DNA from 2 places in the Streptomyces sp. NPDC029216 genome. Region 1 is predicted to be linked to the other one. Evidence: riboswitches for the same ligand, from Rfam matches in the RefSeq annotation. Region 1 holds a riboswitch; the other holds the start of a gene.
What was found. Region 1 has a riboswitch for thiamine pyrophosphate ahead of AB0F18_RS01850 (thiamine ABC transporter substrate-binding protein). Riboswitches for the same ligand answer to the same signal wherever they lie in the genome.

Region 1 (4,361 bases):
CGCCTCGACTCCCTGCTGCCGACGGCCCCGGTCGTCTGGCTGCTGCTGGCGGCCTTCGTCGGCACCGGCTGACGGGTCCGGGCCGGGTTATCCTGGAGGGCGCGCCGTGTTCACGCGGCGCGCTCTTTCCGTCCAGCGGCCGAGCCGCCGCGGACCGGCCCTGCACGCGCGGGGTGACCCCCACCCCGTCGTACCGAGGAGTACCGCATGGCCCCCCGTCCCGCTCCGGGTGAGCTCACTTTCGTCGCGCCGCGCGGGGCCAAGAAGCCGCCCCGGCACCTCGCCGACCTCACCCCGGCCGAGCGCCGCGAGGCGGTGGCCGCGATCGGCGAGAAGCCGTTCCGGGCCAAGCAGCTCTCCCAGCACTACTTCGCCCGCTACGCGCACGACCCGGCCGAGTGGACCGACATCCCGGCCGCCTCGCGCGAGAAGCTCCAGCAGGAGCTGCTGCCGGAGCTCATGAACGTGGTCCGGCACATCAGCTGCGACGACGACACCACCCGCAAGACCCTGTGGAAGCTGCACGACGGCACGCTCGTCGAGTCCGTGCTGATGCGCTACCCCGACCGGGTCACCATGTGCATCTCCTCGCAGGCCGGCTGCGGTATGAACTGCCCGTTCTGCGCCACCGGCCAGGCCGGCCTCGACCGCAACCTCTCCACCGCCGAGATCGTGCACCAGATCGTCGACGGCATGCGCGCGCTGCGCGACGGGGAGGTCCCCGGCGGCCCCGCCCGCCTGTCCAACATCGTCTTCATGGGCATGGGCGAGCCGCTCGCCAACTACAACCGCGTCGTCGGCGCCATCCGCCGCCTCACCGACCCGGAGCCCGACGGCCTGGGCCTGTCGCAGCGCGGCATCACCGTCTCCACCGTCGGCCTGGTCCCGGCCATGCTGCGGTTCGCCGACGAGGGCTTCAAGTGCCGCCTCGCCGTCTCCCTGCACGCCCCGGACGACGAGCTGCGCGACACCCTCGTCCCCGTGAACACCCGCTGGAAGGTCCGCGAGGTCCTCGACGCGGCCTGGGAGTACGCCGAGAAGTCCGGCCGCCGCATCTCCATCGAGTACGCCCTGATCCGCGACATCAACGACCAGGCCTGGCGCGGCGACCTGCTCGGCCGCCTGCTCAAGGGCAAGCGCGTGCACGTCAACCTGATCCCGCTGAACCCGACCCCGGGCTCGAAGTGGACCGCCTCGCGCCCCGAGGACGAGAAGGCCTTCGTCGAGGCCATCGCCCGGCACGGCGTGCCCGTGACCGTGCGGGACACCCGCGGTCAGGAGATCGACGGTGCGTGCGGACAGCTCGCCGCGAGCGAGCGGTAGGCTGGCCCGCGTACATCTGCATATTCCGACAGGGGAGCGCCACAGCGCTGAGAGTGCGGCAACACGTTTTCAGATCGAGCACCGTGGCCGCAGACCCTCTGAACCTCGCCCAGGTCATTCTGGGTAGGAAGTTCGGTCACCACCTCAAGCTGTTGCGCCCTGCCCGGGCGCCCCGCTCCACCAGAGCGGCCGGGCAGGGCCGCGTCTTCTCCTGGTCAACCCAGGAGGAATGAACCGTGAGCACCACCAAGAAGATCGCGGGTGCGGCGCTGGCCGCGGCCCTCGGCGTCAGCACGCTCGCCGCGTGCGGCGGCGCTACCAAGGACAAGGACGGGGCCGCCGCGAGCGGCTCCCCGAAGTCCAAGACCATCACGCTGGTCTCCCACGACTCCTTCAACGTGACCGAATCGGTCCTCAAGGAGTTCGAGCAGCAGAGCGGCTACACCGTCAAGGTGCTGAAGTCCGGGGACGCCGGCGCCGCGCTCAACCAGGAGATCCTCACCAAGGGCTCCCCGCGCGGCGACGTCTTCTTCGGCGTCGACAACACGCTCCTCTCCCGCGCCCTCGACAACGGGATCTTCACCCCGTACGAGGCCAAGGGCCTGGCGGACGTCAAGCCCGAGTACGTCCTCGACAAGCAGCACCGGGTCACCCCGGTCGACTCCGGCGACATCTGCGTCAACTACGACAAGGCCTACTTCGCCGACAAGAAGATCGCCCCGCCGCAGACGCTGGACGACCTGGTCAAGCCGGAGTACAAGGACCTGCTGGTCACCGAGAACGCCGCCACCTCCTCGCCCGGCCTCGGCTTCCTCCTCGCCTCCGTCGGCAAGTACGGCGAGGACGGCTGGAAGGACTACTGGACCAAGCTCAAGGCCAACGGCGTCGAGGTCGTCGACGGCTGGGAGCAGGCCTACAACGAGCGCTTCTCCGGCTCCGCGGGCGGCAAGAAGGCCAAGGGCGACCGCCCGCTGGTCGTCTCCTACGCCTCCAGCCCGCCGGTCGAGGTCCTCTACGGCGAGCCCCAGCCGGCCGAGGCCCCCACGGGCGTGGCCACCGGCACCTGCTTCCGCCAGGTCGAGTTCGCCGGTCTGCTGAAGGGCGCGAAGAACGAGGAGGGCGGCAAGGCCCTCATCGACTTCCTGATCGGCAAGAAGTTCCAGGAGGACATGCCGCTCCAGATGTTCGTGAACCCGGTGGTCAAGGACGCGAAGCTGCCGGAGGTGTTCACGAAGCACGGCGTGGTGGTCGACAAGCCCGAGAACGTGGCCCCCGAGACCATCGCGAAGAACCGTGACCAGTGGGTCAAGGCATGGTCCTCGATCGTCGTGAAGTAGTTCGCGACGGCTCCCCGAAGGAAGGCGGGCGTGCCACCGCCGTCAGACTGGCTCTGATGGCCGTGCCGCTCGCCTTCTTCGGGCTGTTCTTCGCCTATCCCGTCACCGCGATCGTCGGCCGCGGGTTCAGGACGGACGAGGGCTGGCGGTTCGGCCGGATCGGCGAGGTCCTCACCCAGCCCGACATCGCCGGGGTGCTGTGGTTCACCACCTGGCAGGCGCTCGCCTCGACCGCGCTCACCCTGCTCGTCGCGCTCCCCGGCGCGTACGTCTTCGCGCGCTTCTCCTTCCCCGGCAAGCAGCTGCTGCGCGCGCTGGTCACCGTCCCCTTCGTGCTGCCGACCGTGGTCGTCGGCACGGCCTTCCTGGCACTGGTCGGGCGCGGCGGGCTGCTGGACGAGCTGTGGGGCGTGCGGCTGGACACCACCGTGTGGGCGATCCTGCTCGCCCACGTCTTCTTCAACTACGCCGTCGTCGTACGGACGGTCGGCGGGCTGTGGGCCCAGCTGGACCCGCGCCAGGAGGAGGCCGCCCGGGTACTGGGGGCCGGGCGGTTCGCGGCCTGGCGGCGGGTGACCCTGCCCGCGCTCGCCCCGGCGGTGGCCGCCGCCGCGCTGATGGTGTTCCTGTTCACCTTCAGCTCCTTCGGCGTCGTACAGATCCTGGGCGGGCCCTCGTACGCCACGCTGGAGGTCGAGGTCTACCGGCAGACGGCGCAGCTGCTGGACCTGCCGACGGCCGCGGTGCTGACGCTGGTCCAGTTCGCTGCCGTCGGGGTGATCCTCGGCGTGCACGCCCGGACCGTGCGCCTCAGGGAGACCGCGCTGCGGCTCGTCGACCCCGCGCGCACCGCGCACCCGCCGCGCGGCTGGGCGCAGCGCGGGCTGCTGGGCGGGGTGCTGCTGACCGTGGCGCTGCTGATCGTGGCCCCGCTGGCGGTGCTGGTGGAGCGGTCCCTGGATGCGCCAGGCGGGTACGGGTTCGGGTTCTACCGGGCCCTCCAGGAGGCGGGTTCCGGAGGCGGAACGTTTCTGGTGCCGCCGCTGGAGGCCATCTGGAACTCCCTGCAGTACGCGCTCGCCGCCACCGCCATCGCCCTGGCCGTCGGCGGTCTCGCGGCCGCGGCGCTGGCCCGGCGGGCGGGCCGCTTCGTCCGCGGCTTCGACGCGCTGCTGATGCTGCCGCTGGGGGTGTCCGCCGTGACGGTGGGCTTCGGGTTCCTGATCACCCTGGACGAGCCGCCGCTGGACCTGCGGACATCCTGGATCCTGGTGCCTCTGGCGCAGGCGCTGGTCGGGGTGCCGTTCGTGGTCCGGACGATGCTGCCGGTGCTGCGGGCGGTGGACGGGCGGCTGCGGGAGGCCGCGGCCGTGCTGGGGGCCTCGCCGCTGCGGGTCTGGCGGGAGGTGGACCTGCCGCTGGTGCGGCGGGCGGTGCTGATCGCGGCGGGCTTCGCCTTCGCGGTCTCGCTGGGCGAGTTCGGCGCGACGGTGTTCATCGCCCGGCCGGACCGTCCGACGCTGCCGGTGGCCGTGGCCCGGCTGCTGGGGCGGGCCGGTGAGATGAACTACGGGCAGGCCATGGCCCTGAGCACGATTCTGATGCTGGTGTGCGCGGTGTCCCTGCTGGTGCTGGAGCGACTGCGACCCGACAAGACCTCGGGAGAGTTCTGATGACCCTGCTCCGGCTCGAAGGGGTGAC
Region 2 (4,361 bases), on a different contig from region 1:
GACCTGGGCGTTCGGCCGGGAGCTGCTCCTCGACGGCATCAACAGGCCGTGCGGCGACGGCGATGTGCACATCGCCCCGACCGAGCCGGGAGAGCTCTCCGACGTCCACATCCGCCTCCAGGTCGGCGGCGACCGGGCCCTCTTCCGGGCCGGCGCGGCCCCGCTCGTCGCGTTCCTCGACCGGACCGACCGGCTCGTTCCGCTCGGTCAGGAGCGCAGCCTCGGCGACTTCGAGGAGACCCTCGACGAGGAGCTCGGCAGGATCCTCGCCGAGGCGCAGCAGCAGAACGAGCAGAACGCGGGCTGAGCGGCTCCGATCCGGAGCCCCTCCTTGCCCCGCCCCGCCCCGTCAGCGCTTGCGCCGCCGGCCCCGGCCGCCGCGGGCCGGCGCCGCGGCGGCGGCGGGGCCGGGCCGGTCCGCGGAGACCACCAGAGCGGCCAGCGCCGTGGTCACGGGCACCGAGGCCACGAGTCCGATCGAGCCCACGAGGGTCCGTACGATCTCCTCCGCCACCAGCTCGCTGTTGGCCACGGTCCCCATACTGCTGTTCGCGATGGAGAACAGGAGGAGCAGGGGCAAAGCCGCGCCCGCGTAGGCCAGTACGAGCGTGTTGACGACGGACGCGATGTGGTCGCGTCCGATCCGGATGGCGGCCCGGTACAGGGCGCGCGGGCCCATGTCGGGGTCGGCCTGGTGGAGTTCCCAGACGGCCGAGGTCTGAGTGACGGTCACGTCGTCGAGTACGCCGAGCGATCCGATGATCACGCCTGCGAGCAGCAAACCGCTCATGTCGATGTCCGGGTAGAGCCCGTGGATCAGGCCGGTGTTGTCGTCTGTGTTCCCGCTCAGGAAGGCCCAGCCGATGAACAGTGAGCCCAGCAGGCCGATCAGCAGCAGCGAGACCAGGGTGCCGAGCACGGCGACCGAGGTGCGCGCGGTCAGTCCGTGGCACATGTAGAGCGCGATCAGCATGATCGCGCTGGCCCCGACGACCGCGACGACCAGGGGATTCGAACCCTGCAGGATCGCCGGGAGGATGAAGAGGGTCAGCACCCCGAAGCTGACCACGAGGGCGATGAGCGCGAACAGCCCGCGCATCCGGCCGACGACCACCACCGCGACCGCGAAGATCCCCGCGAGCAGGGCCACCGGGAACTTCCGGTTCAGGTCGATCACGGAGTACTGGAGGTCGCGCGGAGCGTCCGGCGCGAAGGCGACCACCACCTCCTGGTCCCTCTCCAGCTGCCGTGGCGCACCCGGCTGGACGATCTCGAAGAAGACGCGGCCCTTCTCCGGCCCGGTGGTGACCTCGACGGTGGCCCTCTTGCACGCGCCGGTCTGCCCCGGCCGCGCCTCGCGCCCCTCGGGGGTGGAGGTGCCGCCGGTCGGCGGTGCCTGGGCGGCGTTCACCGCCTTGCAGTCGACCTCCGAGAGGGCGACGACCCGGCCCTGCTGGGTCTGGCGGTCGAAGCCCACCCCGGTGCGCTCGTGCGCCGGGGCGCCGCCGGGCCACAGCACCACCAGGCCGACGAACACGGCGACGGCGAAGGGGATCAGGACGGCGGAAATCACCTTGCGCAGGTGCTTGGAGACCGGGGCCGCCGGCCCGTGGCCGTGCCCATGGCCGTGGCCATGCCCGTGGCTGTGGGAGGGACCCTGTGGAACGCCGGCCGCGTGCCCGTGGGCCGCGTGATCGTGACCGGTGTGGCCGAAGGGCTCTGTGGGCTCGTTGGGGGGCTGCGGCGAGGTCGTCACCGGCAGATCATCGCAACAGATGAGGGGGCCCACTATTCAGCACGCCACAGATGACGCTAGCGTGGGGGCTACTTTGCACAACGCGGGAGCTCGGAGCACCGGGCTGAGAGGGCGCTGATCACCGTACGCGCAGGAGATTGCGTACGGGAGGAGGCTGCGTCGACCGCCGAACCTGTTACCGGGTAATGCCGGCGTAGGGAGATCAGGTCTCATGACCATTCAGGACGCACGCACGCCTGCCGCCGGCCAGAACGCCGACGGCCAGACCGAGCGCCAGCCCGGCTGGCACAAGGGATACCTGGCGGGTTCCCGCCCGGACATCCGGGTGCCGGTCCGCCAGGTCCACCTCACCAACGGCAAGGACGTCACGCTCTACGACACGTCCGGTCCGTACACCGACCCGCAGATCGAGACCGACGTACGCCGCGGCCTGCCGCCGCTGCGCGAGAACTGGATCATCGGCCGCGGTGACACCGAGGAGTACGCGGGTCGCCCCGTCCGCCCCGAGGACGACGGCATCAAGCACACCTCGCCCCGCGGCGGCCTCAAGAACCTCGACGCGGTCTTCCCCGGCCGCCCGCGCCTGCCGCGCCGGGGCCGTGGCGGCCAGGCCGTCACGCAGCTCGCGTACGCCCGCCGGGGCGAGATCACCCCGGAGATGGAGTACGTCGCGATCCGCGAGAACGTCTCCCCCGAGGTCGTCCGCGAGGAGATCGCCGCGGGCCGCGCGGTGCTTCCGGCCAACGTGAACCACCCGGAGATCGAGCCGATGATCATCGGCAAGAGGTTCCTGGTGAAGGTCAACGCCAACATCGGCAACTCGGCCGTCACCTCCTCCATCGAGGAGGAGGTCGACAAGATGACCTGGGCCACCAAGTGGGGCGCCGACACGGTCATGGACCTCTCGACCGGCCGCAACATCCACACCACGCGTGAGTGGGTCCTGCGCAACTCCCCCGTACCGATCGGCACCGTGCCGCTCTACCAGGCGCTGGAGAAGGTCGACGGCCGTGCCGAGGACCTGACCTGGGAGATCTACAAGGACACCGTCATCGAGCAGGCCGAGCAGGGCGTCGACTACATGACGGTCCACGCCGGCGTGCTGCTCCCGTACGTGCCGCTGACGGCCCGCCGCAAGACCGGCATCGTCTCGCGCGGCGGCTCGATCATGGCCGCGTGGTGCCTGGCGCACCACAAGGAGAACTTCCTCTACACGAACTTCGAGGAGCTCTGCGAGATCCTCGCGGCGTACGACGTCACCTACTCGCTGGGTGACGGCCTGCGCCCCGGCTCCATCGCCGACGCCAACGACGCGGCGCAGTTCGCGGAGCTGAAGACGCTGGGCGAGCTCAACACGATCGCCAAGCGGCACAACGTGCAGACGATGATCGAGGGCCCGGGCCACGTCCCGATGCACAAGATCAAGGAGAACATCGACCTCCAGCAGGAGATCTGCGAGGAGGCGCCGTTCTACACGCTCGGCCCGCTGACCACGGACGTCGCTCCCGCGTACGACCACATCACCTCCGGCATCGGCGCCGCGATGATCGCCTGGTGGGGCACCGCGATGCTCTGCTACGTGACGCCCAAGGAGCACCTGGGCCTGCCCAACCGGGACGACGTGAAGACCGGCGTCATCACGTACAAGATCGCTGCCCACGCGGCGGACCTGGCGAAGGGCCACCCGGGCGCCCAGGAGTGGGACGACGCCCTGTCGGACGCGCGGTTCGAGTTCCGCTGGGAGGACCAGTTCAACCTGGCCCTCGACCCGGACACGGCCCGTGAGTTCCACGACGAGACGCTCCCGGCCGAGCCGGCCAAGACCGCCCACTTCTGCTCCATGTGCGGTCCGAAGTTCTGCTCGATGAAGATCTCCCAGGACATCCGCCGTGAGCACGGCGGCGACCTGAAGGCCGAGGAGATCGAGGCGGGCATGGCGGAGAAGTCCGCCGAGTTCGCCGCGTCCGGGAACCGCGTCTACCTGCCGCTGGCGGACTGAGCCGGCCGGAGGGACCGGCCCGAGACCTCATGGGGGGAGTCGCGGGCCGGTCCTGACGGGCTGCCGGAAAGGTCTTGCGTTGAAGTGCACTCCAGCTCCTAGAGTGCGGCCGCATGACCATGCGATACCGGAATTTGGGCGGGACCGGCATAGAGGTGAGTGCCCACTGCCTCGGCACGATGATGTTCGGGGCGGTGGGTAACCCGGACCACGAGGACTGCGCGCGGATCATCCACGCCGCGCTCGATCAGGGCATCAACTTCGTGGACACCGCGGACATGTACTCCGCGGGCGAGTCCGAGGTGATCGTCGGCAAGGCGCTCAAGGGGCGGCGTGACGACGTCGTGCTCGCCACCAAGGTCCACTTCCAGATGGGGGAGGGCCGCAACCGCAGCGGGAACTCGCGGCGTTGGATCGTCCGCGCCGTCGAGGACAGCCTGCGCCGGCTGGACACGGACTGGATCGACCTCTACCAGGTGCACCGGCCCGACCATTCGACCGATGTCGAGGAGACGCTGTCCGTCCTCGGCGACCTCGTCCGCGCCGGAAAGATCCGCGCCTTCGGGTGCTCGACCTTCCCCGCCGAGGAACTGGCCGAGGCCCACC

Region 2: another riboswitch for thiamine pyrophosphate. It lies ahead of thiC (phosphomethylpyrimidine synthase ThiC); the one in region 1 lies ahead of AB0F18_RS01850 (thiamine ABC transporter substrate-binding protein).

The regions. Positions count from the first base shown of each region.
Region 1 is NZ_JBEZWL010000003.1:19,610-23,970, reverse strand. Features, by position in the region: gene AB0F18_RS01860 (phosphatidate cytidylyltransferase) at 1-72, shown strand, start outside; gene rlmN (23S rRNA (adenine(2503)-C(2))-methyltransferase RlmN) at 208-1,323, shown strand; TPP riboswitch at 1,344-1,471, shown strand; gene AB0F18_RS01850 (thiamine ABC transporter substrate-binding protein) at 1,560-2,660, shown strand; gene AB0F18_RS01845 (iron ABC transporter permease) at 2,717-4,333, shown strand; gene AB0F18_RS01840 (ABC transporter ATP-binding protein) at 4,333-4,361, shown strand, end outside.
Region 2 is NZ_JBEZWL010000001.1:65,219-69,579, forward strand. Features, by position in the region: gene AB0F18_RS00305 (SsgA family sporulation/cell division regulator) at 1-307, shown strand, start outside; gene AB0F18_RS00310 (YibE/F family protein) at 350-1,756, opposite strand; TPP riboswitch at 1,829-1,973, shown strand; gene thiC (phosphomethylpyrimidine synthase ThiC) at 1,968-3,755, shown strand; gene AB0F18_RS00320 (aldo/keto reductase) at 3,875-4,361, shown strand, end outside.